DNA from 4 places in the Streptomyces sp. NPDC015346 genome. Region 1 is predicted to be linked to each of the others. Evidence: riboswitches for the same ligand, from Rfam matches in the RefSeq annotation. Region 1 holds a riboswitch; each other region holds the start of a gene.
The links. Region 1 has a riboswitch for cobalamin ahead of ACF06X_RS05670 (cobalamin biosynthesis protein). Riboswitches for the same ligand answer to the same signal wherever they lie in the genome.

Region 1 (7,186 bases):
CCCGGGTCGCCTGCCGCAGGTCGTCCCTGCGCACCACAAGGCCCGGGCCCGACCGCCCGCGCGCCTTCTGGTGCGGGGCCGCCGCCCGTACGGTCGCCGTCAGGTGCAGCTTGGTCAGCGCGCCACGCGGCCGTACGGCCCCGGTCGTCCTGCCGTGCTCGGTACGGGCCCGGGAGCGGCGCCCGGCCGCGCCCTCACCCAGTCCCGGCACGCTGAGCATCTTCGTACGGAAGGGCTCGGCGGCCTTGACGGCCGCGCGCTCACCGGCGCCTCCGGGGGCCTGCGGCGCGGGCGCGGGCGCAGGCGCTTCGTCCGGCGCGGGCGCTTCGTCCGGCGCCGTCGTGTTCTCAGGGGCCGGCGCGTCGCCCTGCGGCGGCACACCGCCCCCGCCGCCACCCGGACCGTCGGGGCCCTCCGGACCGGGGTCCGGATCCTCGTCGTCCTCGCCCTTGAACTGCTCCAGGGTCTCGTCGAGCTTGTCCTCGTCGAGACCGGGGGCGTCGAAGGGGTTCCGGCGCCTGCGGTGGGGCAGCGCGAGCAGCGCCGCCTGCCGTACGTCGTCGGAGGTGACGTCCGTCCGGCCCGCCCAGGCGGCGAGCGCCGTCGCGGTGCGGGCCATCACGATGTCGGCCCGCATGCCGTCCACCTCGAACGCGGCACAGGTCGCGGCGATCTGGAGCAGAGCGGCGTCCCCGAGCGTCACCCGCGGCAGCAGCGCGCGGGCGGCGGCGATCCGCTCCCGCAGCGCGCTCTCCTCACCGGCCCAGCGCGCGGCGAAGGAGGCGGGATCGTCGTCGTACGCCAGCCGGCGGCGTACGACCTCCACCCGCTGCTCGGGTTCGCGGGAGGCGGCGACCTCGACGGTGAGGCCGAAGCGGTCCAGCAACTGCGGCCGCAGCTCGCCCTCTTCGGGGTTCATCGTGCCGACGAGCAGGAACCGGGCCGCGTGCCGTACGGAGACGCCCTCGCGCTCCACGTAGGAGGAGCCCATGGCGGCGGCGTCGAGGAGCAGGTCGATCAGGTGGTCGTGGAGGAGGTTGACCTCGTCGACGTAGAGGATCCCGCGGTGCGCGTCCGCGAGGAGCCCCGGCTCGAAGGCCTTCACCCCGTCCGCCAGCGCCTTCTCGATGTCGAGCGCGCCGACGAGCCGGTCCTCGGAGGCGCCGACGGGCAGCTCCACCATCCGCGCGGGCCGCGCCGCCGCAGGCGCGACCTCGTGCGGCCCGTCCGGGCAGCCCGGGTCGGGCGCGGCCGGGTCGCAGCTGAACCGGCACCCCGCGACCACCGGCACCTCGGGCAGCAGGTCGGCGAGCGCGCGTACGGCCGTCGACTTGGCGGTGCCCTTCTCGCCGCGTACGAGGACACCGCCCACCGCCGGGCTCACCGCGTTGAGCAGCAGCGCGAGGCGCAGGTCGTCCATGCCGACGACGGCGGTGAACGGATACCGGGTGCTCATCGGGCGGTCAACTCCTTCAACTCGTTGATGTGCGGGGGGCCGCGGGGTCACGGCGCGCCCGGCGGGATGAACGGCAGCCCGGACGGCGGGCCGTTCTCGATCAGCCGCAGCAGCGCGTCCGTGTCCGCGTGTTCCTCGATCAGGTCGCCGAGCCGGTCCAACTGCTCCTCGCGCAGCTCGCCGAAGCTGGTGTCGGGCGCCGGGACGAACCGCCGTCCGGCCGCCGCCGCCACCTCCCGCAGGAACGCCCGGCGGAAGCCGTCGCTCTCCAGCGAGCCGTGCCAGTGCGTCCCCCACACCGCGCCGACCCGGCACCCGTCCAAGAAGGCTTCGCCGCCCAGGACTTCGGCGACGCCGTGGTGGATCTCGTACCCCTCCACCCGCTCGCCGAGCGCCTCGCCGGCCGGCCGGGCCAGGGTCTTCTCGGCCGCGAACCGCACCCGTACCGGCAGCAGTCCGAGACCGTCCACGGCCCCGGCCTTCGACTCGACCTCGTCCTCGATGTGCTCGCCGAGCACCTGGAAGCCGCCGCAGACGCCGAGCACCGGCCGGCCCTCGGCCGCCCGCCGGGCCAGCGCGTCGGCCAGGCCGCGCTCCCGCAGCCAGGCCAGCGCCTTCACGGTCCCGCGCGTGCCCGGCACGACCACGAGGTCCGCGTCGACCAGTTCCTCCGGGCGGTCCACGAAACGCACCACGACGCCCGGCTCGGCCGCCAGCGCGTCGACGTCGGTGAAGTTGGACATCAGCGGTACGGCGCAGACCGCGACCCGCAGCACGTCCTCGCCGACCGGCGGCGCCACGACCGACTCGCGGACGGTGCCGCGCAGCGACACCCGCAGGCCGTCCTCCTCGTCGATGCCGAGGCCGTGCGCGTACGGCAGGACACCGAACGTCCGGCGGCCGGTCAGGCCGAGCAGCATGTCCAGGCCCGGCTCGAGGAGGGTCACGTCACCACGGAACTTGTTCACCAGATACCCGGCCACGAGCGACTGGTCCTCCGGACTCAGCAGCGCCGTCGTCCCGAAGAACTGGGCGAACACCCCGCCCCTGTCGATGTCGCCGACCACCAGGACCGGCAGCCGCGCGGCCCGCGCGATGCCCATGTTCACGATGTCCGTGCGCCGCAGGTTGATCTCGGCCGGACTGCCCGCCCCCTCGCAGATCACGGCGTCATACGTGCCCCGCAGCTCCTCCAGGCACGCCAGGACCGGCTCGAACAGTTCCCTCTGCCTGCCTCCGTGGTAGCCGCGGGCGCTCAGCTCGCCGACCGGCTTCCCCATCAGCACGACCTGGCTGGAGCGGTCGCTGCCCGGCTTGAGCAGGACGGGGTTCATCAGCGCGGTCGGCTCCACCCGCGCGGCCTGCGCCTGCATGGCCTGCGCCCGGCCGATCTCCGCGCCCTCCCTCGTCACGAAGGAGTTCAGGGACATGTTCTGCCCCTTGAAGGGGGCGACCTTCACGCCCCGGCGCACCAGCCAGCGGCAGATGCCGGCCGTGACGACGCTCTTTCCCGCGTCCGAGGTCGTGCCGGCGACCAGCAGTCCGCCGCTCATATCCGCCTCCGCTTGATCGCTTCCCTGACCAGCCGTCCGCCGACACAGGCCGCCAGCGTCAGCCCGGTCACCCGGCGCGACAGCCGTACCGCCCGCTCGATGTCCGCCACGTCCACGTCCCGGCCCTCCCCGTTGAGCACCGGCCGGTGTTCGACCCGCCCGCCGTACGACAACGTCCCGCCGAGCCGTACGCCGAGTGCCCCCGCGAAGGTGGCCTCGACCGGGCCCGCGTTGGGGCTGGGGTGCTTGGCGGCGTCGGCGCGCCACGCCCGCAGCGCCCCGCGGGGATCGCCGCCCCCGACCGTGGCGAGTACGGCCGTCAGCCGCGCCCCCGGCCAGCCGGCGAGGTCGTCGAGGCGGGCCGAGGCCCAGCCGAAGCGGCGGTAGCGGGGGGACTTGTGGCCGACCATCGCGTCCAGGGTGTTCACGGCCCGGAAGCCGACCAGGCCCGGTACGCCGGCGACGGACCCCCAGACGAGGGCGCCCACGACCGCGTCGGAGGTGTTCTCGGCGACGGACTCCACGACCGCGCGGGCCATCGCCGGGCCGTCCAGGGAGTGCGGGTCGCGCCCGCACAGGTGGGGGAGGCGCTCGCGGGCCGTGTCGAGGTCCCCGTCGCTCAGCGCCTCGCCGATGGCGCGGGCCTCCCGGCCCAGGGTCGTACCGCCGACGACGGCCCAGACGGAGGCGGCGGTCAGGGCGACCGACGCGGTGCGCCGGCCCCGTACCGTACGGGCCGCGAGGGCGCCCAGGGCGGCCGTGCCGCCGGCGCAGACGGCGGTGTGCAGCGCGCCCCACCCACGGTGGTCGCGCCAGAGAAGCCTCTCGACGGCCGCGGCGGTCCGTCCGAAGGCGGCGACCGGATGGCCGCGGCGGGGATCGCCGAGGAGCAGGTCCGCGGCCAGACCGGCGGCGGCACCGTACGCGAATACACCTGTGGCTGCGGAGCGGCCGGGCATGGCGCTGTGTCCTCACTCAGGGTCCGCGCCCTGGCTCGACGTGACCGGCGGTGAGAGTTCCTGGCTCCCGGGGGTCTTCCCCGGTCACAGTGGCGGGACCGCGCCGGATTCGCACCGGACTTCCTCTTCTGCCGCCGTAATGGCCCCGGAAGTCCACCACGTGTGCGAACACCCGTCAACTCGCCTGTGACCTGCGGCGCGAGAGTGTGCGCAGCCCCACACGACGCCCACGCGCGACGAACGGGCGGGCCGCACCCGAAGGTGCGGCCCGCCCGGTCGTCGGAGCCTGTTCCGTCAGGCCACGATGAGAGAGATTCCGTACACGACGGCCGCCGCGCACAGGGCGAAACAGGCGTACGCGCCGGTACGCGCCAGGGTGGCCGAGCCTCCCTGGGCGGCGGCCTCCTCCTGCTTGGAGAGGCCGACGATGCCGAGGGTGAAGAGGCCCACGAGGGCGACGGTCGCCACGAGGCTGACTCCGAAGACGGAGCCGAGAGCTGCCCAGTCGATCTTCATGTCGTTCGTTCCTTACACCGCGGCCGAGGCTGCGGGGGCTGCCGGGTCCGCGGGGGCCGGCGAGGGGATGGTGGTCTTCAGGTCCTCGTCCGCGAAGGCGGCGACGGCAGCGGTCGGCGGCGGGGTGACGGCCGCGATGGCGGTCGTCACGACGCCCGCGGGCTCGGTCTCCACGTCGTTGACATTGGTGTGGTCGACCACCTGGCGGCGGGAGACGAGCCAGATGGCGACGCAGGAGGCGACCAGGAAGGCCGCGACGGTGTAGACGCCCCAGTCGCCCTGCCGGGCGACGTACTCGGCGCCGGCTCCGACCAGGCCCGCGGCCGGCAGGGTCAGGCCCCAGGCGACGAACATCCGGGTGGCGGTCGACCAGCGGACGACACCGCCCTTGCGGCCCAGGCCCGCGCCCATGACGGCGCCGGAGCAGGAGTGCGTGGTCGAGAGGGAGAAGCCCAGGCTGGAGGAGGCCAGGATGACCGTGGCCGCGCTGGTCTGGGCGGCGAAGCCCTGCTGCGGCTGGAGGTCGGTGAGGCCCTTGCCCATCGTGCGGATGATGCGCCAGCCGCCGAGGTAGGTGCCGAGCGCGATCGCCACACCGGCGGAGACGATGACCCAGACGGGCGGGTTCGAGCCGGGGACGAGGACGCCGCCGGCGACCAGCGCGAGCGTGATGATGCCCATCGTCTTCTGGGCGTCGTTGGTGCCGTGGGCGAGCGAGACGAGACCGGCGGAGGCGATCTGACCGGCGCGGTAGCCCTTCTCGGTGGTCTTCTTGCCGGCGTTCCGGTCGAGCCGGTACGTCAGGCGGGCGGCGAGCATCGCGGCCAGGCCGGCGACCAGCGGGGCGGCGATCGCCGGGATGAGCACCTTGGTGACGACGACGCCGCCGTTGACGCCACTGAGGCCGATCGAGGCGATGGTCGCGCCGATGAGGCCGCCCATCAGGGCGTGGGAGGAGCTGGACGGCAGACCGACCAGCCAGGTCAGCAGATTCCAGAGGATCGCGCCGACGAGCGCGGCGAGGATGACTTCCGGTTGGATGCCCTCCTCGTTGACGAGTCCCTTGGAGATCGTCTTGGCAACCTCCACCGACAGAAACGCGCCGACCAGGTTGAGCACGGCGGACATGGCCACCGCCGTCTTGGGCTTGAGGGCACCGGTCGAGATGGTCGTCGCCATCGCGTTGGCGGTGTCGTGGAAACCGTTCGTGAAATCGAACACGAGAGCTGTCACGACCACAATCGCGAGCAGCAGCGTGATGTGTTCCATTTACCCAGGCAATCGTTCGACGTCAGTGGCTGGTCGAACGTAAGCAACCTGGGTGAACGGAAGATGAACTGGGCCGGGCGGTGTGGTGACCCGATCCAGGGTCCAGGGATTCCGCTTACGGGTTCGGCGGGCCGCCTGTCCACGATGTGGTCACCGTGCGACCCGGGGTAATCCGGGCGGTTGCGGGGCGGATGCGACATGCTCCGCTTCCGCCCCTCCCGTCCCGTGTCACCACGTGGACGCCGCGGGGCGGTGTCAGCCGACCGGGGGACCCGCAGGAGGAGATCCATGTCACCCCGGAGAGGGGGCCGGGTCGCCGTGCGGCGGTCGCGGTCGAGGCCTCGGTCGCCGCGCGGCGACGGCGGTCGCCCCGCTGTGTGACCGGGCCGCCCCGCTGCGGAACGGGTCAGTCCGGTGGCAGTCCGGCCCCGCCCTGCCGACACTGGGACGGTGCGCCCGGCTACAGCGACGGCAGCGGCCGTCACCACTCTGCTCGGTGTCGGCGCGGCCGCGGTCGCGGCCGGCCGGTACGCCAGCCACGCCGCCCTCGGGGTGGCGTCCGGACGCCCGCTGCCGGGCGATCCCCGGCTCACCGTGCACGCCGCCGAACCGGAACGGGTCACCCTGACCCGGAGCCTCGCCTCCCTGCGCCCCGGTACGTACGGGATCGAGGGGCCGGACCTCCACGCGGTGGTCGGCCCCGTCCTCGACCGGGTCCCGCACACGGCCGACACCGTCGTACGCCGTCTGGAGCGGGTCGAACAGGGTACGCCGGCGCCCGGCGCCCGGGTCCGGCTCACCCCGGAGCTGCACACCGGCACCCCGCTCACCGCGCTCGGCCTGGACCACCGGGACGTCGAGATCCCCGGCGAACTCGGCACCCTGCCCGCCTGGCACGTCCCCGGCCCGCGCCCCACCTGGGTCATCGCCGTCCACGGCCTCGGCACCACCCGCCGGCACACCCTCAACCTCGTCCCCTTCCTCGCCCGGCGGCAGATTCCGGTCCTCTGCCTCTCCTACCGGGGCGACCAGGGCGCGCCGCCCGCCCCGGACGGCCTCGGTCACCTCGGCGACTCCGAGTGGCGCGACGTCGACGCGGCCCTCCGCTTCGCCGTCCGCGAGGGCGCCGCGGGCGTCGTCCTGCACGGCTGGGGGACCGGCGCGGCGATGGCCCTGCGTGCCGCTGCGGACTCCGGCGTACGGGACGTGATCCGGGGCCTCGTCCTGGACTCCCCGGTCCTCGACCCGGAGGCCACCCTGCGCAACCTCGCCTCCGCCCGCCGCGTGCCCGGCCCGCTGCTGCCGCTCGCCGTCCGCGCCGCGCAGGGCAGGACCGGGATGTACGGCGACCGGCTCCGCGCCTTCGTCGACCCGGCCGCGCTGCGCGTGCCGACGCTGATCTTCCACGGGCCCGACGACACGATCGCGCCCTG
Region 2 (7,186 bases), on a different contig from region 1:
TGTCCACGCGTCCAGCTCCTCCGCCGTGCGCGGGCCCTCGGCGTCGCCGGCGAGGAGGCCGTGCGCACGCAGCAGGCGGGTCACCGCCATGCCCCACGGCCGGCGCAGCCGGGCCGCCGCCAGCAGGGCGTCGTCGGCGAGAAGCTCCACGACCGGACCCGTCCGAAGGCCCTCGGGCGAGAGCACGGCGGCCTCGTCCGCCCACCGCAGCGCCAGATCGACATCATGGGTCGCCATCACCACCGTCGTGCCCGCCTCGCGAAGCCGCCCGAGCGCCTCGAGGAGCCGCTCCTGCCCGTGCGGATCGAGGCCCGCCGTCGGCTCGTCCATGATGAGCACCCGGGGCCGCATCGCCACGGCGCCCGCGATCGCCGCCCGCTTCCGCTGCCCGTACGAGAGCAGATGGGTCGGCCGGTCCTCCAGGGCCACGATGTCCAGCGCCTCCAGGGCGTCGCGCACCCGGAGCCGTACCTCCTCCTCCGGCAGCCCGAGGTTCATCGGACCGAACGACACGTCCTGGCCGACCGAGGCCGCGAACAGCTGGTCGTCCGGATCCTGGACGACCAGCTGCACGGTCGTCCGCAGCCGGGTCAGCCCTTTCCGGTCGTACGACACCTCCTCGCCGTTCAGACGGAGCGCGCCGCTGCCGCAGCGCAGCCCCCCGCTCAGCAGCCGCAGCAGCGTCGTCTTGCCGCTGCCGTTGCGGCCGAGAAGGGCCAGCGCCCGTCCCTCCGGCACGGCGAAATCGATGCCGTCGAGGACGGCGGGGCCGTCCTCGTAGGCGAACCCGGCCTTCACCAGCTCCACGACGGGCGACCTCAGGACAGGCGACGCGACACTCACGGCAGGGACCTTTCCAGTACGAGGGTGAGGGCGACGAGACCGGCGAGGAGGCCGGCCGTCGCGGCGAGGAACCGGCCCGAGACCGCCGCCTCGGGCACCAGGACCCGCAGGGTCCCGTCGTAACCCCGCCCGGCGAGCCCCGCCTGCAGGCGCTGCGCCCGGTCGAAGGCGCGCACGAACGCCGTCGCGCCGAGCCCGGCGAGCGAGCGCCAGGCCGCCGCCCGGGAGGTCAGCCCGAGCCGGGCCGCCTGCGCCTGCCGGATCTTGGACATCGCGTCCAGGAGAAGGAAGCTGATCCGGTACATCACCAGGGCGACGTCCACGACCGGCGCCGGCACCCCCGCCCGCACCAGTCGCGGCAGCACGTCCGAGACGGGTGTGGTGAACGCGAACAGCAGCACCCCCAGGGAGGCGGCCGACGTCCGCAGCAGCAACTCGCCCGCGTGCACCGGCCCGTCCGGTGCGAGCGCGACGAGCCCGCGGGCCCCGCCCACCTCGAACAGCAGCGGAACCGCGCCCGTCACGCAGAACCCCAGCGGGATGCGGAACGCGCGCCACAGCTGACGCCCCGGCACACCGGCCGGGCCCAGGAGCACCACGAGGGTGGCCGCCGCGACGAGCACGGCACCGGGCCACGGCGGCAGACAGACCGCCGACAGGGTCAGACCGAAGCCGAGGACGGCCTTCTCGCACGGGTGACGGCGGCGCCAGCGACTGCTGTGCGCCGCCGCGTCGATCGGCAGCACCGGCGGTTACTCGTCGCCCGTGGCGGCGCGTGTCACCTTCGGGGCGTCCGTGGCGACCGTGGTGTCCGTGCCGACCGGTGTGGCCGCCGCGGCCAGCGCGCGCTCCTCGCCCTGCCGACGGCCGCGCCGCAGGCCGAAGTAGTACGCGAGCACCCCGGCCCCCAGCGCCGCCTGGAGCGAGAACAGCGCCGACTCGACCTCGCCGGACGGCGGCTCGTACAGCGGGCTGAACCACGGCTCGTAGTCGGGGTCGATCTCGGTGATGGCCGTCTCCGCCTCGGCGTCGGCCCCGGCGAACGGCTCCTCCTTGTGGTCCCCCAGACCCAGCAGGAGAGGGAGCACCGCGAGCGCCGCGACGACGAGCAGCAGAGCTGTGTTGATCTTCGCGTTCCGGCTCATCAGGCACTCGCCTCCGCCGTCTTGGTCCCGGTCCCGGTCCCGGTCTCGGTCGGGGTCCCGGTCTTGCGGGTGCCGGGGAGCAGGATCCCCAGGCGGGTCAGCTCCCCCTTGCTGGACTGCGTGAGCAGGCGCATCACGAGCACCGTGAGCAGGCCCTCGCTGACGGCGAGCGGCAGCTGCGTGACGGCGAAGATCCCGCCGAACTTGGCCAGCGCGCCGATGACACCGCTGCCCGGATCGGGGAAGGCCAGCGCGAGCTGCACGCTGGTCACGCAGTACGTGGACAGATCGGCGACGAACGCGCCGAAGAACACGCTCACCATGAGCGGCACGCCGGAGCGGCGCAGCAGCCAGTACGTTCCGTACCCCGCCCACGGTCCGACGATCGCCATCGAGAAGACGTTGGCGCCGAGCGTGGTCAGCCCGCCGTGCGCCAGCAGCAGCGCCTGGAAGAGCAGGGTGATGGTGCCCAGGACCGCCATCACCGGGGGCCGGAACAGAATCGCCCCCAGGCCCGTGCCGGTGGGGTGGGAACAACTCCCCGTGACGGACGGAATCTTGAGCGCGGACAGGACGAAGGTGAACGCACCGGACGCACCGAGCAACAGGGTCGACTCGGGATTGGACCTGACCTCGCGGGTCAGCGCGCGGACGCCGTGGACGACGAACGGAGCGGACGCGACGCCCCAGGCGGCGGCGTGCACAGGGGGCAGATACCCCTCGGCTATATGCATGGTTGGGAGACCCTCTCCAGCACCTCGTGGATGGACAACGCACCTTGGCCGGTCTCCTGGCTGACGGGTCATGCCGCCGCGACTCCGCCTTCCCACACCGCAACGGTCTCCCGCGGCGGTGCAGTGGCTTCCCCGGGGGGATGGAGCCGGACTTCCCGATCACAGTGGCGAGGGCCGCACCGGTACCGCACCGGTTTCCCGTACACCAAGGCCCTGCGACATTAGTGGGTTGACCAGGTACATCACAACACGGGTGCGGTCCGAGGCGCTCTGTGACGAGCGCCTCGCGACCTGTTCCGCTCATTCCTTCCGGTAGCCGTACGCCTCCGAGGCCGCCGCCACCACCGCGTCCAGGTCCCCGCCGGCCGAGGCCGTGACGAGGGCCGCGACGGCGCCCTCGACGAACGGGGCGTCCACGAGCCGGGACCCCTCGGGCAGCTCGTCCTCCTCCGCCAGGAGCGCCTTGACGGTCAGTACGGCGCTGCCCAGATCGACGAGCAGGGCCACTCCGGCGCCCCGGTCGACCGCCTCCGCCGCCTCGACGATCAGCTCCGAGCTGGTCCCGAGGCCGCCGTCCGGGGTGCCGCCCGCCGGGGCGATCGGCGCGGTCGCCCCGCCGCCCGCGAGCCCCTGGGCCAGTTCGGCGACGGCGTGGGCCACGGCCGCGCTGTGCGAGACGAGCACGATCCCCACCGGCCCGCTCATCCGGTCGCCACCTCCGCGAGGGCGGCGATCAGCAGCGCCGACGAGGTCGCGCCCGGGTCCTGGTGCCCGATCGACCGCTCGCCCAGATAGCTGGCTCTGCCCTTGCGCGCCTGGAGCGGCACGGTCGCGAGGGCGCCCCGCTCGGCCGCGTCCCGGGCCGCGTCGAAGGACTCGCCCAGCGCCTCGGCGGCCGGGAAGAGCGCGTCCAGCATCGTCTTGTCACCGGCCTGAGCCCCGCCGAGCCGGCTCACGGCGGCGACCCCGGCGCTCAGCGCGGCCGCCAGCTCCTCCCTGGTCACGGTCGCGGATTCGCCGAGCTCCTTGCCGGTCCGGCGCAGCAACGTCCCGTACAGCGGCCCGGAGGCGCCGCCGACGGTGGAGATCAACTGCCGTCCGGCGGTGATGAGTACGGCCCCCGGCGTCGGGGGCGGCTCCTTGTCCAGTACGTCCCGTACGGCGGCGAAGCCGCGCTTGAGGTTGGCGCCGTGGTCGGCGTCGCCGATCGCCGAGTCGAGCTCGGTCAGGCGGTCGGCCTCGCGGTCGACGGCCGCCGCGGCGGCGGTGAGCCAGCGAGTGAAGAAGGCGGCGTCGAGCGCGCCCCCGCTTTCCGGCCCGTTCATGTCGCTCATGTCCGTCATCCCCTCGTCACCGGCCCCAGCGCAGGGCGGGCGTCCGCACGGGCGCGTCCCACAGGCGCAGGATCTCCTCGTCGGCCTCGCACAGCGTCACCGAGCAGCCGGCCATGTCCAGCGAGGTCACGTAGTTCCCCACCAGGGCCCGGGCGACCGGCACCCCGCGTTCGTTCAGCACCCGCTGCACCTCGGCATGGAAGCCGTACAGTTCGAGCAGCGGTGTGGCGCCCATCCCGTTCACCAGGGCGAGAACCGGCCCGGACGGCCGCAGGTCCTCCAGTACGGCATCGACGGCGACGTCCGCGATCTCGCCCGAGGTCATCATCGGCCGCCGCTCGCGCCCCGGCTCGCCGTGGATCCCGATCCCCAACTCCAGCTCGCCCGGGGGCAGGTCGAAGGTGGGACCGCCCTTGGCGGGTGTGGTGCAGGCGCTCAGCGCCACCCCGAAGGAGCGCGAGCGTTCGTTCACCCGCCGCGCGATCGCCTCGACCCGCTCCAGCGGCGCGCCCTCCTCCGCCGCGGCGCCGGCGATCTTCTCCACGAAGAGGGTCGCCCCGGTCCCGCGCCGCCCGGCCGTGTACAGACTGTCGGTGACCGCCACGTCGTCGTTCACCAGCACCTTGGCGATCTGGATGCCCTCGTCCTCGGCGAGCTCGGCGGCCATCTCGAAGTTGAGCACGTCCCCGGTGTAGTTCTTGACGACGAACAGCACCCCGGCCCCGGAGTCGACGGCCGCGGCGGCCCGCACCATCTGATCGGGCACGGGCGAGGTGAACACCTCCCCGGGACACGCCGCCGCCAGCATCCCGGGCCCCACGAACCCGCCGTGCATCGGCTCGTGCCCGGACCCGCCGCCCGACACCAGCGCCACCCGGCCGGCGACGGGAGCGTCCCGCCGCATGACCACGCGGTGCTCGACATCGACGGTGAGCTCGGGATGCGCGGCGGCCATGCCCCGTAGCGCGTCGGCGACCACGGTCTCGGGAACGTTGATCAGCATCCTCACGGAGTACCTCCTGATGGGATGAGCAGGAGCCCTCAGTCTGCCCATATGCCCGGCCCGGACGCCGCACCGTCCGGGCGCGTGTACGTGAGGAGCGCGCACGGAGGTGCGTGTACGTGAGGAGGCGGTCAGACGTTGCGCCGGTACTGGCCGCCGATCTCGAAGAACGCCTCGGTGATCTGCTGGAGGGAGCAGACGCGGGCGGCGTCCATGAGGACGGCGAAGACGTTCCGGCCGCTCACCGCCGCCTCCTTGAGGGCGGCCAGGGCGTCGTGCGCCTGGTCGCGGTGGCGGTCCTGGAAGTCCCGTACGCGCTGCAGCTGGGACTGCTTCTCCTCCTCGGTCGCGCGGGCCAGCTCGATGACACCGGGCTCGGCCGTCTCCGCGTGCGGGTTGCGGAAGGTGTTGACGCCGATGATGGGCAGCGTGCCGTCGTGCTTGCGCTGCTCGTAGAGCATCGACTCGTCCTGGATGCGGCCGCGCTGGTAGCCGGTCTCCATCGCGCCGAGGACGCCGCCGCGCTCGCTGATCCGCTCGAACTCGGCCAGGACGGCCTCCTCGACCAGGTCGGTGAGTTCGTCGATGACGAACGAGCCCTGGAGCGGGTTCTCGTTCATCGCCAGGCCCCACTCCCGGTTGATGATCAGCTGGATGGCCAGGGCCCGGCGGACCGACTCCTCGGTGGGGGTGGTGACGGCCTCGTCGTAGGCGTTGGTGTGCAGGCTGTTGCAGTTGTCGTAGATGGCGATGAGCCCCTGCAGGGTGGTGCGGATGTCGTTGAAGTCCATCTCCTGGGCGTGCAGGGAGCGCCCGGACGTCTGGACGTGGTACTTCAGCTTCTGCGAGCGCTCGTTGGCGCCGTACTTCCGCTTCATCGCGACCGCCCAGATGCGGCGGGCGACGCGGCCCAGTACGGAGTACTCCGGGTCCATGCCGTTGGAGAAGAAGAACGACAGGTTCGGGGCGAAGTCGTCGATGTGCATGCCCCGGGCCAGATAGGCCTCGACGTACGTGAAGCCGTTGGCCAGGGTGAAGGCCAGCTGGCTGATGGGGTTGGCCCCCGCCTCGGCGATGTGGTAGCCGGAGATGGACACCGAGTAGAAGTTGCGGACCTTGTTCTCGATGAACCACTCCTGGATGTCGGCCATCATCCGCAGGGAGAACTCGGTGGAGAACAGGCAGGTGTTCTGGCCCTGGTCCTCCTTCAGGATGTCGGCCTGCACCGTGCCGCGCACGTTCGCCAAGGCGTGCGCCCGCAGCTCGGCCTCCTCCTCGGGCGACGGGTCGCGGCCCTCGGCGGCGCGGAACGCTTCGATCCGCTGGTCCATGGCGGTGTTGAGGAAGAACGCGAGGACGGTGGGGGCCGGACCGTTGATCGTCATCGACACCGAGGTCGTCGGCGCGACCAGGTCGAAGCCGTCGTACAGCGCCTTCATGTCCTCCAGGGTCGCGACCGAGACGCCGGAGGTGCCGACCTTGCCGTAGATGTCGGGGCGCTCGCCCGGGTCACGGCCGTAGAGCGTCACCGAGTCGAAGGCGGTGGACAGGCGGGTGGCCGGCTGGCCCTCGGACAGCAGCTTGAACCGGCGGTTGGTACGGAACGGGTCGCCCTCGCCGGCGAACATCCGGGCCGGGTCCTCGCCGTCGCGCTTGAACGGGAACACCCCGGCGGTGAACGGGAAGTAGCCGGGCAGGTTCTCCCGGCGCCAGAACCGCACCAGCTCCCCGTGGTCGTTGAACCGGGGCAGCGCCACGCGGGGGACCTTGTTGCCCGACAGGGACTCGCGGGTCAGCTTGGTGCGCAGCTCCTTGTCCCGGACCTTCACGACCTGCTCGTCGCCGGAGTAGGACGCCACGACGGCGGGCCAGCGTTCGATCTGCTCCGCGATCTCGTGCGGGAGCCGCCTGCGGGCGTCGTCGAGCAGCGAGGCCACGCCGTCGGCGTCGGAGCCGGCCTCGACGAGTTCGCCCTTCACCAGGTCGAGGCGCTGCACCCGCCGGGCCGCCTCGGCCAGCTGCTCGGTCTCGGCGTGGTAGGCGCGGATGGTCTCGGTGATCTCGGCGAGGTAGCGCACCTGTTCCGCGGGGACCACCTGCCGGATGCCGGAGGAGTGGCGTACGTCC
Region 3 (7,186 bases), on a different contig from region 1:
TCACCGGCCCGAACGGCGCCGGCAAGAGCACCCTGCTCAAGGTCCTCGCAGGCGAAATCGCCCCGGACGGCGGGACGGTCACGGTCCCGCGCCGGGTCGGCCTGCTCCGCCAGGACCTCGGCCTGCCCGACGACGGCCGCACGGTCGCCGAGGCCTTCGGCGAGGGCCGCGAGGAGGAGCTCCTGGCCCTCGGCCTCTTCGCCCCGGCCGACCTGCCGACGCCCGTACGGGAGCTGTCGACGGGCCAGCGCCGGAGACTCGAACTGGCCCGACTGGTCACGCACCCGGCGGACCTGCTCCTCCTCGACGAACCGACCAACCACCTGTCCCCCGCCCTCGTCGAAGAACTGGAGGCCGCCCTCGCCCTCTACCCGGGCACCCTGGTGATCGTCACCCACGACCGCCGCATCCGTCACGGCTTCCGGGGGCGACGGCTGGACTTGGCCCCCGCCCCGGCGCACGCGCGTTAGTCGTCGCCCTCCAGGTCGCCCTCGGTCTCCAGGAAGACCTGGCGCAGCGCCGCCAGCGTCTGGGGGTCCGGCTTCTCCCACATGCCGCGGGACTCGGCCTCCAGGAGGCGTTCGGCGATGCCGTGCAGCGCCCAGGGGTTGGCCTCCTTCAAGAAGGCCTGGTTCTCCGGGTCCAGGACGTAGGTCTCCGTCAGCTTGTCGTACATCCAGTCGGCGACCACGCCGGTCGTCGCGTCGTAGCCGAAGAGGTAGTCGACCGTCGCCGCGAGCTCGAACGCGCCCTTGTAGCCGTGGCGGCGCATCGCCTCGATCCACTTCGGGTTCACCACCCGCGCGCGGAAGACCCTCGACGTCTCCTCGACCAGGGTGCGGGTGCGGACCGTCTCCGGGCGGGTGGAGTCGCCGATGTACGCCTCGGGCGCCGTGCCCGTCAGCGCGCGGACGGTCGCCACCATGCCGCCGTGGTACTGGAAGTAGTCGTCGGAGTCGGCGATGTCGTGCTCACGCGTGTCCGTGTTCTTCGCGGCGACGGCGATCCGCTTGTACGCCGTCTCCATCTCCGAACGCGCCGGGCGGCCTTCGAGCCCGCGGCCGTAGGCGTACCCGCCCCACACCGTGTAGACCTCGGCGAGGTCCGCGTCCGTGCGCCAGTCGCGCGAGTCGATCAGCTGCAGGATGCCCGCGCCGTACGTCCCCGGCCGCGAGCCGAAGATGCGGGTGGTCGCCCGCCGCTCGTCGCCGTGCTCGGCCAGGTCGGCCTGCGTGTGGGCGCGGACGAAATTCTCCGAGGCCGGCTCGTCGAGCGAGGCCGCCAGCCGTACGGCGTCGTCGAGCAGCCCGATGACGTGCGGGAAGGCGTCCCGGAAGAAGCCCGAGATGCGCAGCGTGACGTCGACGCGCGGGCGGCCCAGCTCCTCCAGCGGGATCGGCTCCAGGCCGTTCACCCGGCGCGAGGCGTCGTCCCACCGCGGGCGGACGCCCAGCAGCGCCAGCGCCTCGGCGACGTCGTCGCCCGCCGTGCGCATCGCGCTCGTCCCCCACAGGGAGAGGCCCACGGACGTCGGCCACTCGCCGTTGTCGTCGCGGTAGCGCTCCAGGAGCGAGTCGGCGAGCGCCTGGCCGGTCTCCCACGCGAGGCGCGAGGGGACGGCCTTGGGGTCGACGGAGTAGAAGTTCCGGCCGGTCGGCAGGACGTTGACGAGGCCACGCAGCGGGGAGCCGGACGGGCCGGCGGGCACGAATCCACCGTTCAACGCGTGGACGGCGTGGGCCAGTTCGTCGGTCGTGGCCGCCAGCCGCGGCACCACCTGCTCGCAGGCGAACCGCAGCACGGCGGCGACATCGGGACCGTGCGCGGCGGCGACCGCCGGGACCGCGTCCACGGACCAGCCCGCCGCCTCCATCGCCTCGACCAGCTCGCGCGCCGTCGCCTCCGCCTCGTCGGCGGTCGTGCGCGTCGCGGCCGACTCGTCCAGACCCAGGGCCTCACGCAGACCCGGCAGCGCCTGCGTACCGCCCCAGATCTGCCGGGCACGCAGGATCGAGAGGACCAGGTTGACCCGCGCCTCACCCTCCGGCGCGCCGCCCAGCACATGCAGACCGTCGCGGATCTGCGCGTCCTTGACCTCGCACAGCCAGCCGTCGACGTGCAGCAGGAAGTCGTCGAAACCGTCGTCCTCGGGCCGGTCCTCCAACCCCAGGTCGTGGTCGAGCTTCGCGGCCTGGATCAGCGTCCAGATCTGCGCGCGGATCGCCGGCAGCTTGGACGGGTCCATGGAGGAGATCTGCGCGTACTCGTCGAGCAGCTGCTCCAGGCGCGCGATGTCGCCGTAGGAGTCGGCCCGCGCCATCGGCGGCACCAGGTGGTCGACGAGGGTCGCGTGCACGCGCCGCTTGGCCTGCGTGCCCTCACCCGGGTCGTTGACCAGGAAGGGGTAGATCAGGGGGATGTCGCCGAGCGCCGCGTCCGGTCCGCACGCGGCGGACAGACCCGCGTTCTTGCCCGGCAGCCACTCCAGGTTGCCGTGCTTGCCGAGGTGGACCATGGCGTCCGCCCCGAAGCCGCCGTCCTCGGCGCGCGCCGCGATCCAGCGGTAGGCGGCCAGGTAGTGGTGGGACGGCGGGAGATCGGGGTCGTGGTAGATCGCGATCGGGTTCTCACCGAAACCGCGCGGAGGCTGGATCAGGATCAGCAGGTTCCCGCGCCGCAGGGCGGCGAGGACGATGTCGCCCTCGGGGTTACGGGACCGGTCCAGGAACATCTCGCCGGGCGCCGGGCCCCAGTGCTCCTCGACGTGCGTACGCAGTTCCTCGGGCAGGGTCGCGTACCAGCGCTTGTAGTCGGCGGCCGGGATACGGACGGGGTTCTTCGCCAGCTGCTCCTCGGTCAGCCAGTCCTGGTCGTGGCCACCGGCCTCGATCAGGGCGTAGATCAGCTCGTCGCCATCGCCGGAGACGAGGCCGGGGATCTCCTCGACCGGACCGAAGTCGTACCCCTCCTCGCGCAGGCGCCGCAGCAGGGCGACGGCGGAAGCGGGAGTGTCGAGGCCGACCGCGTTGCCGATCCGCGAGTGCTTCGTCGGGTACGCGGAGAGGACGAGCGCCAGGCGCTTCTCGGCGGTGGGGATGTGCCGCAGCCGGGCGTGGCGCACGGCGATCCCGGCGACCCGGGCGGCCCGCTCGGCGTCGGCGACGTAGGAGGGCAGGCCGTCCTCGTCGATCTCCTTGAAGGAGAAGGGGACGGTGATCAGCCGGCCGTCGAACTCGGGCACGGCGACCTGGCTGGCGGCGTCCAGCGGGGAGAGACCCTCGTCGTTCTCCTCCCACGCGGAGCGCGAGCCGGTGAGGCAGAGCGCCTGCAGGATCGGTACGTCGAGGGCGGCCAGCGCGCCCGCGTCCCAGGCCTCCTCGTCGCCGCCCGCCTGCGCCTGTGCGGGCTTGGTGCCACCGGCGGCGAGGACGGTGGTGACGATCGCGTCCGCGCCGCGCAGGGCGTCGAGAAGCTCGGGCTCGGGGGCGCGCAGCGAGGCGACGTAGAGCGGTAGGGCGCGGGCGCCGGCGTCCTCGATCGCGTCACAGAGGGAGCCGACGAAGGCCGTGTTCCCGCTCATGTGGTGGGCGCGGTAGTAGAGCACGGCGATCGTGGGGCCGCCGTCGTTCCTCGACTCCCGCTCCAGCGGACCCCAGGTGGGCGCGGCGGCCGGCGCCTCGAAGCCGTGGCCGGTGAGCAGCACGGTGTCGGAGAGGAACCGGGCCAGCTGCTCCAGGTTGGCGGGGCCGCCGTGCGCGAGATAGGCGTGGGCCTCGGTGGCCACGCCGACGGGGACCGTGGAGGCCTCCATGAGCTGCGCGTCGGGGGCCTGTTCGCCGGAGAGCACGACCAGCGGCTTGCCGGCGGCACGCAGCGCCTGAAGCCCCTCGTCCCAGGCCCGCAGACCGCCGAGAAGGCGTACGAGGACGAGGTCGGCGCCGTCGAGAAGGCCGGGCAGCTCGTCGATCCCGAGCCGGGAGGGATTGGCGAACCGGTACGCGACCGGCCCGCCGGCCGCGCGGGCACTGAGCAGGTCCGTGTCGGAGTGCGACAGCAACAGAATTCGCATGCGAGCGCAGGCCTTCCTCGGGGTTGTCCGCGCCCCGGGTGGTCGTGTGGACGGCGGGAGTTCCTGACTCACCCGCCCCGTGGTTCCGGGCCGGGCTCACAGTGGCGGGACCGCGCCGGATTCTCACCGGGCTTCCTCCCCGGGGTCGGGGACCCCATGCCGTCTGCATAGTAGATCCTGCGCCCGGCGGCCCGGAGGGTCACCCGGAACCACGTGGGTATGCTCGCCGCCATGCCGCCCACCCCACCCACCACGCCCAACCAGGGCGAACCTCGCATACGGGACCGCGGTGACGCCTGCCCCGGGGCGCTCCGGCTGCACGCCGCCGATGATGGCCGTCTGGCTCGACTCCGCTTGCCCGCAGGCTTGTTGACGGCTCATCAGGTGGAGGTTCTGGCCGCGGCGGCGGAGGGTATGGGAGACGGGCGGGTCAGCGTCACCTCGCGGGGGAACGTGGAGCTGCGGGGGCTCGGGGAGGGGTGCGGGGCGGAGCTCGGCGCTCTTCTGGCCGAGGCGGGGCTGCTGCCCTCCGCGACCCATGAACGCGTCCGGAACGTGGTGGCCTCGCCGACCGCCGGACTGGACGGACACGGCGGACTGGGCGCCGCCGACGTGCAGTTGTGGGCCCGAGAGCTGGACGCGCTGCTGTGCGGGCGGGAGTGGACGGCGGCCCTTTCCGGCCGTTTTCTCTTCGTCCTGGACGACGGGCGCGGGGACGTGGCCGGTCTCGGCGGAGATGTGACCTTGATCGCAGCGGGGGCCTCGGCGGCCGGCGAGGAGGGTGAGGAGGGCGACCACGACCCCGGCGCGTTCCTCCGTGTCGGCTCTCAGGTCTTCCGGGTCGCCGCCTCCGACGCGCCCCGGGCCGCGCTTGCCGCCGCCGAGGCGTTTCTGGTCGCCGCCCACGGCGCGGGGAACGGTGCCTGGCGGGTGCGGGAGCTGCCCGAGGGGCATGAGCCGGACCTGGCGGGGGCGCTCGCCCGGGCCGGGGTCGCGGCGGAGCCCGTACCCACGCCGGAACTCCCGCACGGTGAACCGCCCGCGCCCGGGGTGCTCGGCGAGAGCGCCGTCTCCGTCCTCGCGCCCCTCGGCCGACTGACCGCCGAACAGCTGCGCGCCCTGGCCGCCACCGGTGGCGAGGTCCGGCTCACCCCGTGGCGGGGAGCCGTCGTCACCGGCTTCCCCGACCGCGCCGCCGCCGAGGAGCGCCTCGCCGAACTGGCGGCCCTCGGCCTGATCACCGACCCCCGCTCCCCGTGGGTCGGCGTCGGCGCCTGCACCGGACGCCCCGGGTGCGGCAAGGCCCTCGCCGACGTCCGCGCCGACGCCGTGCCCGGTCGCGGCGGCCTCCCCGTCCACTTCTCCGGCTGCGAGCGGCGCTGCGGCCACCCGACCGGCCCGCACGGCACCTGGGTCGACGTCGTCGCCACCGCCGACGGCCGGTACCTGGTCGACGGCGCCCCCACCCCCCGTACCTCCCTGACCGAAGCGGTCGCAACGGCCCGTACCACCGCCCGTACAACGAGATGAGCGAGAACGACACGATGTTCGCCTACGAGAAGGACGGCGCGGAGATCTACCGCCAGTCCTTTGCCACGATCCGCGCCGAGGCGGACCTCGCGGGGCTGCCCGCCGACGTCGCCCAGGTCGCGGTGCGGATGATCCACGCCTGCGGCATGACCGACCTCGTACGCGACATCGCCTACTCCCCGCAGGTCGTCGCCCGCGCCCGGGAGGCCCTGCGCGCCGGCGCGCCGATCCTCTGCGACGCGCAGATGGTCGCGAGCGGAGTCACCCGCAAGCGGCTGCCCGCCGACAACGAGGTGATCTGCACCCTCTCCGACCCCTCCGTGCCCGCCCTCGCCGCCGAGCTCGGCACCACGCGCAGCGCCGCCGCCCTCGAACTCTGGCGCGACCGCCTCGAAGGCTCCGTCGTCGCCATCGGCAACGCCCCCACCGCGCTCTTCCACCTCCTGGAGATGATCGCCAAGGGCGCGCCCCGCCCCGCGGCCGTCCTCGGCATCCCGGTCGGCTTCATCGGCGCCGCCGAGTCCAAGGACGCCCTCGCCGACCGGGGGCGTGAGCTGGGTCTCGACCACCTCGTCGTACGGGGCCGGCGCGGCGGCAGCGCGATGACGGCCGCCGCCGTCAACGCCATAGCGACCGAAGCGGAGATCCAGGCATGACCGCGGTGAAGGGCAAGCTGTACGGGGTGGGTCTCGGCCCCGGCGACCCGAACCTGATGACCGTGGCGGCCGTGAAGGCCATCGCCTCGGCCGACGTGATCGCCTACCACTCGGCCCGCCACGGCCGCTCCATCGCCCGCTCGATCGCCGCCGAGCACATCCGCGAGGACCACGTCGAGGAGCGGCTGATGTACCCGCTCACCGTGGAGACCACCGACCACCCCGGCGGCTACCGCGGCGCGCTCGACGACTTCTACGAGGAGGCGTCGGAGCGGCTGGCCGCGCACCTGGACGCCGGCCGCACGGTCGCGGTCCTCGCCGAGGGCGACCCGCTCTTCTACGGCTCGTACCAGCACATGCACAAGCGGCTCGCCCACCGCTACGACACCGAGGTCATCCCCGGTGTCACCTCGGTCAGCGCGGCGGCCGCCCGGCTCGGCGAGCCGCTGTGCGAGGCCGAGGAGGTCCTGACGATCATCCCCGGCACGCTGCCGGAGGACGAGCTGACCGCCCGGCTCGCGGGCACGGACTCGGCCGTCGTGATGAAGCTGGGCCGGACGTTCCCGACGGTACGGCGCGCCCTGGAGCGGGCGGGCCGGCTGGAGGACGCGCGCTATGTGGAGCGGGCGTTCATGGCGGGCGAGCGGACGGAGCCCCTGTCCGAGGTCGATCCGGCGGGTGTCCCGTACTTCTCGGTGGCCGTGCTGCCCTCCCGTATCGACGCGCTTCCTCCCGTACGGGAGACCGGCGAGGTCGTCGTCGTCGGCACCGGCCCGGCGGGCGCGCCCTGGCTGACGCCCGAGTCGCGCGGCGCCCTCGTCAACGCCGACGACCTGGTCGGCTACACCACGTACCTCGACCGCGTCCCGGTGCTGCGCCCCGGCCAGCGCCGCCACGGATCCGACAACAAGGTCGAGTCGGAGCGCGCCGA
Region 4 (7,186 bases), on a different contig from region 1:
CCGCGACGGCTTCCCCTTCCCCTTGGACTGCCACGATCTGCACTGGCTGAACACCAAGTCCTACCAGCACCCGGCCATCGAGGCCCTGTTCCAGCCAGAAGTTCCCTTGGCTGCCCCGCTGAACTGGCCTTGCGTGGCGGACACCAGCCCTATCGATGCCGGCCTTGCTGTGCCCGCGAGCGGCGACATTCCTCCCTATGTGGCGCGTGACATCGATCCCGTGGTGCGAGCTCGGATTCGAGCGACGGCTGAGTCGGGCGGAGCGCTCGTGATCGTGGGGGATTCCGCTGCGGGGAAGACCCGCACACTCTACGAAGCCCTGTGCGCGGAACTGCCCGGCCACCGCTTCGTGCGCCCAGGACAGGACGGCGACTTCCCGTTGCTGATCGCGGGCATCGTCGCGGCGGAGGGGCCCTGCGTGTTGTGGCTCGACGAGTTGCACCGCTTTCTGGAGGACGGCCGCTACCTCACGCCACAGAGGCTCGGGGAATTGCGCCGTGCGAGGGCCATCGTCCTGGCCACGCTCGACGCGTCGGCCCATGAGCACTGGCATCGCTCGGCAGTGTTGCGCCAGATGCAAACCCTGGTGCTCGATCGGCGCTGGAGCCTGGCCGAACGCCAGCGTGCCGCTGAGGCGTCGGACTTACGCGTCGTCCACGCCGCACGGGTGGACCCGGCCATCGGAGTCGCCGAATGCCTGGCCGCCGGACCATGGCTGTGGCAGGAACTGAAGCTGGCCGATCGGGCGGGCGGGCAGCCACGGGGGGCGGCACTGATCCGGGCAGGTATCGACCTCGTCCGGGCCGGCCTCGCTGGCCCGTTGCCCACCTCGCTGCTCCTCGACTCCCACGTGGCCTATCTCGCCGACAGCGGCGGCCCCGCACTACGCCCCGAACCAGCTGACGACGCCTTCACCTGGGCAGGGAAGGTGCGCCTAGGAGTCAGCAGCATGCTGCTGCCTGTGGGCGAGGACACCTGGAGGGCCCATCCTCAGCTGGCCGCCGTGGCCGCCGTGGCCGACGACGAGGGCGTCATGGTTCACCCGTTCACTTGGTTCCAAGCGCTCGGCGCGGCCGGCGATCTGGACGACATGTTCACGGTGGCGCTCAATGCCAGCAGGCATGCCCCTTCCATCGGCGTCTTCCTGTGGCGATCGCTAGCCGACGTCGGCCTGAGCAGCGCCGCGAACAACCTGGGCGTCACCCTGGCCGGCCTGGGCCGATACGAAGAAGCCGAGCAGGTGTACCGGACGCAAGCAGACCCGGAGGACGCCGTGGTCCTGCTGAACCTCGGCAACCTGCTGTGCACGACAGGCCGCCACGACGAAGCAGAAGAGGCATACCGTAAGTCGGGCGAACGAGGCGAAGCGAAGGCTTGGAACAATCTCGGGCTGCTCTTCAAGGACCAGGGAGCGTACGCCCACGCCGAGTCGTGTCTGCGCAGCGCCGCCCTGGCCGGCGCCCCTGACGCCGAGTACAACCTCGGGGTGCTCCTCGACGAGCTCGGGCGAGCTGACGAGGCCAAGGCCGCGTATGCCCGTGCGTACGACGCTGGGGACGTAAGCGGCCTGACCAACTGGGGGCTGCTGCTGCTTGCGGAAGACCGATGGACCGAGGCGGAACCGTTGGTACGGCAGGCCGCCGAAATGGGAGACGGGGACGCGATCTTCTGTCTGGCCAACGCGGCGAAAGCGGAAGGGGACATGCGCCGGGCAACGGACTGGTACCACCACGCGATCGATGCTGGTGATGCCCGTGCCTGCTTCAACCTGGCGAACCTTCATCGGGACGACGGCCGTCCAGACTTGGCCGAGCCGCTCTATCGGCAAGCCGCCGATGCCGGAATCACCAGCGCCCTATACAACCTGGCACTCCTCCTCAAGAGGCAGAAGCGCCTCACCGAGGCCGAGGACTTCTTTCGCCGGGCTGCAGCGGAAGGACACCAGGAAGCCCTCTTCCATCTCGGCGACGTGCTACGCCAGGCCGGCCGCCAGGAGGAAGCCACTGCGCAGTGGAAGGCGGCCGCTGAAGCTGGTGACCCCAATGCGGCGATCGCACTCGCGACCGTGCTGACCGACCCCGCCGAACAGCCCTATCTCCGGAAGGTCCTACGCGGAGCGGCAGACGCCGGCGACAAAGACGCGGCCCTGCTGATTTCGGTGTTGAACGGCGCTCGAGCTTCGTCCTCCGGAGAATGAGGAGATCTCCTTGCAGTCGTCGCGTTGAGCGACTTCCGGCGGCGGCAAGCGAAGGTGCCGGGCTGGTGGGCGACAAGGCCGCCGAGGTAGGGGGCACCGCGCAGGGAACAGGCTCCCGGCCGCAGCGCCTGGCGGAGAATGCGCGTCGGCCGGTAGATGAGCTACGGGACACGCCATCGCGATCCCCGATGCGGCGGTCGGCGAGGTCACCGAGGCGATGCTCACGCTCCGATAGCGGACGGCGGATGCCGTACGGGTCTGGCCCCCACGCAGCAGTGGACGTCGGAGGCGCGAGGCGCGATCCGGCCGCGCGCCCGCGATCGGCACGATTCCGACCCGAGGCCGTCCAGGGCGCTTTTCTCGGTCCATGTCCCGTAAGCCCACGGCTTTCTGCCGTCAGCGCTCCACGTCGAACGTCGTAGTCATCACGGAAGCGCGGCCACAACCAACAAAATCGTTTGAGCCTTGGCGGCGGCACCGGCAGGATCGGGTGACACCGATGAGTTCTTCCCGCCGCCGTGGTCTGTCAGTGTGTCGCACCCCGCGGAGGACACTCACATTCACGGAAGGCACCATGCTCGCACCACACGCAACACCCACCCTCTCGCCCGCCCGCGTCACCGCCGTGCTGCGGATTCTCGTGCTGTCCACGTTCGTGGTCCTCCTCAACGAGACGATCATGGTCAATGCGATCCCGCGGCTCATGCGCGAGTTCGAGGTCACCGCGGCGGCCGCTGGGTGGCTGTCCACGGCCTTCATGCTCACCATGGCCGTCGTCATCCCGGTGACGGGGTGGTTCCTCCAGCGCGTGACGACTCGGACGGCCTTCGGCGTGGCCATGGCCCTGTTCCTCACCGGCACGGCGCTGGCCGCGGCCGCGCCCGCCTTCCCTGTGCTGCTGGCCGCCCGCGTCATCCAGGCGAGCGGCACCGCCGTCATGATGCCGCTGCTCATGACGACACTGATGACCCTCGTGCCCCCGCACGACCGCGGCCGGGTCATGGGCAACATCACCCTCGTCATCTCCGTCGCACCCGCCCTGGGCCCGGCGGTCTCCGGTGTGCTGCTGCAACTCGGGTCATGGCGGCTGTTGTTCCTGGCCGTGCTGCCCATCGCCGGAGCCATGGCCCTGTTCGGCCTGCGCCGGTTGGTCAACATCGGTGAGCCGAAAGCCGGCCCGATCGACTGGCTGTCCGTTCTCCTCGCGGCAGCGGGCTTCGGCGCCCTGGTCTACGGCCTGAGCGGGCTCGGCGCCGGGAACGCGGAGCAGAACACCCTGCCGCCGTCGGCCACGACCGTGGCCGGTGCCGTGCTGGTGGGCCTGTTCGTATGGCGACAGCTGTCACTGCAGCGCTCGTCCACGCCGCTGCTGGACCTGCGCAGCCTGACATTCCGTCACTTCTCCGTGGCGCTCGTCCTGATGTGCCTGGCGTTCATGGGCCTGATGGGCGCGTTCATCCTGCTGCCGATCTACCTGCAGGACGTGTGCGGCCTGACCTCGCTGCAGACCGGCCTGCTGCTCATCCCCGGCGGCCTGACGATGGGCCTGCTCGGACCGCAGGTCGGCAAGCTCTACGACCGGCTCGGCGCACCACGCCTGGTCATGCCCGGAGCCGTACTGACAGCGTTGTGCCTCGCGCTGTTCGCCTTCGCGGGCGAACACACCTCACCGTGGCTGGTGCTCGCCCTGCACATGGCCCTGAGCGTCGGTATGGCGTTCGTCTTCACGCCGATCTTCACGTCCGGGCTGTCCGTACTGCCGCCTCACCTCTACGCGCACGGGTCCGCCATCCTGGGCTCGCTCCAACAAGTCTCGGCCGCCGCCGGCACCGCCCTCGTCATCAGTGTCATGTCGGGACACGCCGCCACGGCAGCAGCCGAGGGCGCCGATGCCACCGGCGCCCTGGCCGTGGGCATCCGGTGGGGATTCGGCGTCGGCGCCGTACTCGGCGGACTGACCGTGCTGGTCGCTCTGCTGGTCCGCACCCCGCCCGCTCCGCAACAGCCCGCTGCGTCGGAGGCCCAGGACGAAGACGGCACCACGACGAACGAAACCGCCCACACACCCACCTGACGCCCTGGACGACCGGCCCGGCGGGCGCTGTCGGCATGTGCCCGCGGGCCTCGGGTTCGTCACGGGCCGGGTTTCCCCGGCGGCGCACCGCCAGGAGCGCGCGATAAGCTGCTGGCGCCCCGCGGGGGAAGTCCGGTCGAAGTCCGGCGCTGACCCGCAACGGTAGGCGGAGTGACGAACCTGTACGCAGGTCCGTCACTCCGTGAGCCCGATTACCCGCGGCGGTGAAGGCTCCTGACAACTCGCCGTGGACTGCGAGAGGGCGCTGCGCCGGGCGTACCGCGTCGTCGGCCGCACCCTGGCGCGTGGCACGGCCCGAGGCGAAGGCGATCCGCCGTGGCCATACCCGTCGAACAGAGCGGCATCGCCGCGCCGCCTGACGCCCCCCGCACAGGCACCGGCCCGGCGCCGCCACGACGCGTCCCCTTGCCGCCTCTCCTCGTCGCCCTGTGCGTCGCGCTGGTGGTCTCGCTCGCCTGCGGGGCGGGGATCGGGGCTTCGGGACTCTCCTGGGCCGAGGTGATGCGCTATCTCTGGTCAGGGCTGACGGGCGGAGCGATCACCGCGGACGAGGTGCCGGCGTACACCATCGTCTGGGAACTGCGCTTCCCCCGCGCCCTGCTGGCCGCGGTCGTCGGCGCGGGGCTCTCGGCCGTCGGCGTCGCCGTGCAGGCCATGGTCCGCAACGCGCTCGCCGACCCGTTCGTCCTCGGCATCTCGTCGGGCGCCGCCGTCGGAGCCAACGCCGTCCTGCTCTTCGGCGCCCTGGGCGCGCTCGGCATCTGGGCACTGTCCAGCGCCGCGTTCCTGTCCGCGCTCCTCGCCATGACGCTGGTGTACGCGATCGCCCGCACCCCTCGCGGTCTGACCCCGATGCGGCTGGTCCTCACGGGCAGCGCGATGTATTACGGCTTCTCGGCCGTCACCACGTTCATGGTCTTCGCGGCCGAGCACGGCGAGGCCGCCCGCTCCGCGATGATGTGGATGCTCGGCAGCCTCGGCGGGGCCAACTGGGCCTCCCTGCCCATCGCCGCCGGCGCCGTGCTCGCCGGCCTCGTCCACCTCGCGCTGTCGGCACGCCGACTGAACGCGCTCGCCATGGGCGACGAGACGGCAGCCGCGCTGGGCGTGGACGCCGGACGGCTCCGTAAGGAGCTCTTCGTGGTCTCCGCGGCCGTCACCGGGGCCGTCGTGGCCGTCAGCGGGGCGATCGGCTTCGTGGGGCTGATGGTTCCCCACGGCGTACGGATGCTGGTCGGCGCCGACCACCGCCGGGTGCTGGCCGTCGCACCGCTGGTGGGCGCGGTGCTGATGATCTGGGTGGACATCCTCTCGCGCCTCGTGATGGCGCCGACCGAACTTCCGGTGGGAGTCCTGACCGCCGTGATCGGCGTGCCGTGCTTCGTCCTGCTGATGAGACGCCGCTCGTACAGCTTCGGAGGCGCGTGATGAGGATCGACATCGACGACCTGACGGTGGAGCTCGCGGGCGCGAAGCTGGTGGAGGACGTCACCCTACGGGTGGGCGGAGGCCGGCTCGTCGGGCTGGTCGGACCCAACGGCAGCGGCAAGTCCAGCCTGCTGCGCTGCGTCTACCGGGCGCTGCGCCCGACCGCCGGTACGGTCCGGCTCGACGGGCGGGATCTGCACGCGATGAGCGCGCGTGAGGGCGCCCGGCGCCTGGCCGCCCTTCCCCAGGAGTCCGTCGCCGAGTTCGACTTCACGGTCACCGAGGTCGTGGCGATGGGACGGTTGCCGCACCAGAGCGCGGCTGCCCGCACCACGGCCGAGGACCGGCGGGCATGCGAGGCCGCGCTGGCTCGGGTCGGCGCCGCCCACCTCGCCGACCGCGGCTTCCTCACGCTCTCGGGCGGGGAGAAGCAGCGGGTCCTGATCGCCCGCGCGCTGGCCCAGCAGCCCCAGGTGCTCGTCCTCGACGAGCCCACCAACCACCTCGACATCGCCCAGCAGTTGGAAGTGCTGTCCCTGGTGCGGGACAGCCGGCTCACCGTGCTCACCGCACTCCACGACCTCAACCTGGCCGCGGTCCACTGCGACCTGCTGTACGTGATCCAGCACGGCCGGATCGTCGCCTCCGGCGCTCCGCACGACGTGCTCACCCCCGACCTGCTGGCCGAGGTCTTCGGCGTACGGGCGCACCGCGTGCCGCACCCCGAATCCGGGGCCCTGCAGCTGCTCTTCGACCGACTCCCGTCCGCTCGCCCCGCCTCGTAAGGAGCCATCCATGCCCTCTCCCGTACGCCCCGCCGCTCTCGTACGCCCCGGCGCTCTCGTGCTCGCCGCGGCTCTCGTCCTCACCGGCTGCGGTGCCGAGGTCACCTCCGCCGGCAGCGGGGACGGCGCGGCCAAGGCGGTCGGCCACTACCCGGTGACCATCGAGAACTGCGGGGAGAAGAAGACCTACGACGCGGCTCCGAAGCGCGTGGTGACCAATGACGTCGGCATCACCGAGATCATGTTCGCGCTCGGCCTGGAGGACCGTATGGCGGGCTACGTCATGCCCGACGACAAGGGAGATCTCGATTCCGTCCCCTGGAAGGACGCCTACCAGAAGACGAAGTGGCTGTCGAAGAAGACGATCAACAAGGAGCTCGTCCTCGACTCCCGGGCGGACCTGGTCTTCGCCGGCTGGAACTACGGCTTCAACGAGGCTGAGGGATTCACCCCCGCGGAGCTGGAGAGAGTGGGGATCGGCTCGTACGTGCTGACCGAGTCCTGCCGCAACGGGCGGGACAAGGCCCGGGGCGTGATGCCGCCGCTCGACGCGCTCTACGTCGATCTGCGGAATCTCGGGAAGCTCTTCGACGTCGAGGACCGTGCGGAAGCCCTCATCGCGGCCTTCCAGAAGCAGGTGGCCGAAGCGCAGGCGAAGGCCCCGAAGGGGGCCGACCGGCC

Region 2: another riboswitch for cobalamin. It lies ahead of ACF06X_RS13320 (energy-coupling factor ABC transporter permease); the one in region 1 lies ahead of ACF06X_RS05670 (cobalamin biosynthesis protein).
Region 3: another riboswitch for cobalamin. It lies ahead of cobN (cobaltochelatase subunit CobN); the one in region 1 lies ahead of ACF06X_RS05670 (cobalamin biosynthesis protein).
Region 4: another riboswitch for cobalamin. It lies ahead of ACF06X_RS12305 (FecCD family ABC transporter permease); the one in region 1 lies ahead of ACF06X_RS05670 (cobalamin biosynthesis protein).

The regions. Positions count from the first base shown of each region.
Region 1 is NZ_JBIBTW010000001.1:1,248,430-1,255,615, forward strand. It holds gene ACF06X_RS05660 (putative cobaltochelatase) at 1-1,456, opposite strand, end outside; gene ACF06X_RS05665 (cobyric acid synthase) at 1,504-3,009, opposite strand; gene ACF06X_RS05670 (cobalamin biosynthesis protein) at 3,006-3,968, opposite strand; cobalamin riboswitch at 4,003-4,141, opposite strand; gene ACF06X_RS05675 (hypothetical protein) at 4,263-4,484, opposite strand; gene ACF06X_RS05680 (anion permease) at 4,497-5,753, opposite strand; gene ACF06X_RS05685 (alpha/beta hydrolase) at 6,204-7,186, shown strand, end outside.
Region 2 is NZ_JBIBTW010000003.1:550,831-558,016, forward strand. It holds gene ACF06X_RS13305 (ATP-binding cassette domain-containing protein) at 1-843, opposite strand, end outside; gene cbiQ (cobalt ECF transporter T component CbiQ) at 840-1,589, opposite strand; gene ACF06X_RS13315 (energy-coupling factor ABC transporter substrate-binding protein) at 1,596-1,988, opposite strand; gene ACF06X_RS13320 (energy-coupling factor ABC transporter permease) at 1,988-2,722, opposite strand; cobalamin riboswitch at 2,751-2,975, opposite strand; gene dhaM (dihydroxyacetone kinase phosphoryl donor subunit DhaM) at 3,023-3,427, opposite strand; gene dhaL (dihydroxyacetone kinase subunit DhaL) at 3,424-4,056, opposite strand; gene dhaK (dihydroxyacetone kinase subunit DhaK) at 4,073-5,065, opposite strand; gene icmF (fused isobutyryl-CoA mutase/GTPase IcmF) at 5,191-7,186, opposite strand, start outside.
Region 3 is NZ_JBIBTW010000012.1:27,698-34,883, forward strand. It holds gene abc-f (ribosomal protection-like ABC-F family protein) at 1-470, shown strand, start outside; gene cobN (cobaltochelatase subunit CobN) at 467-4,069, opposite strand; cobalamin riboswitch at 4,108-4,242, opposite strand; gene ACF06X_RS32080 (cobalamin biosynthesis protein CobG) at 4,289-5,599, shown strand; gene ACF06X_RS32085 (precorrin-8X methylmutase) at 5,614-6,255, shown strand; gene ACF06X_RS32090 (precorrin-2 C(20)-methyltransferase) at 6,252-7,186, shown strand, end outside.
Region 4 is NZ_JBIBTW010000003.1:303,105-310,290, forward strand. It holds gene ACF06X_RS12295 (tetratricopeptide repeat protein) at 1-2,197, shown strand, start outside; gene ACF06X_RS12300 (DHA2 family efflux MFS transporter permease subunit) at 2,772-4,271, shown strand; cobalamin riboswitch at 4,363-4,510, shown strand; gene ACF06X_RS12305 (FecCD family ABC transporter permease) at 4,614-5,720, shown strand; gene ACF06X_RS12310 (ABC transporter ATP-binding protein) at 5,720-6,505, shown strand; gene ACF06X_RS12315 (ABC transporter substrate-binding protein) at 6,516-7,186, shown strand, end outside.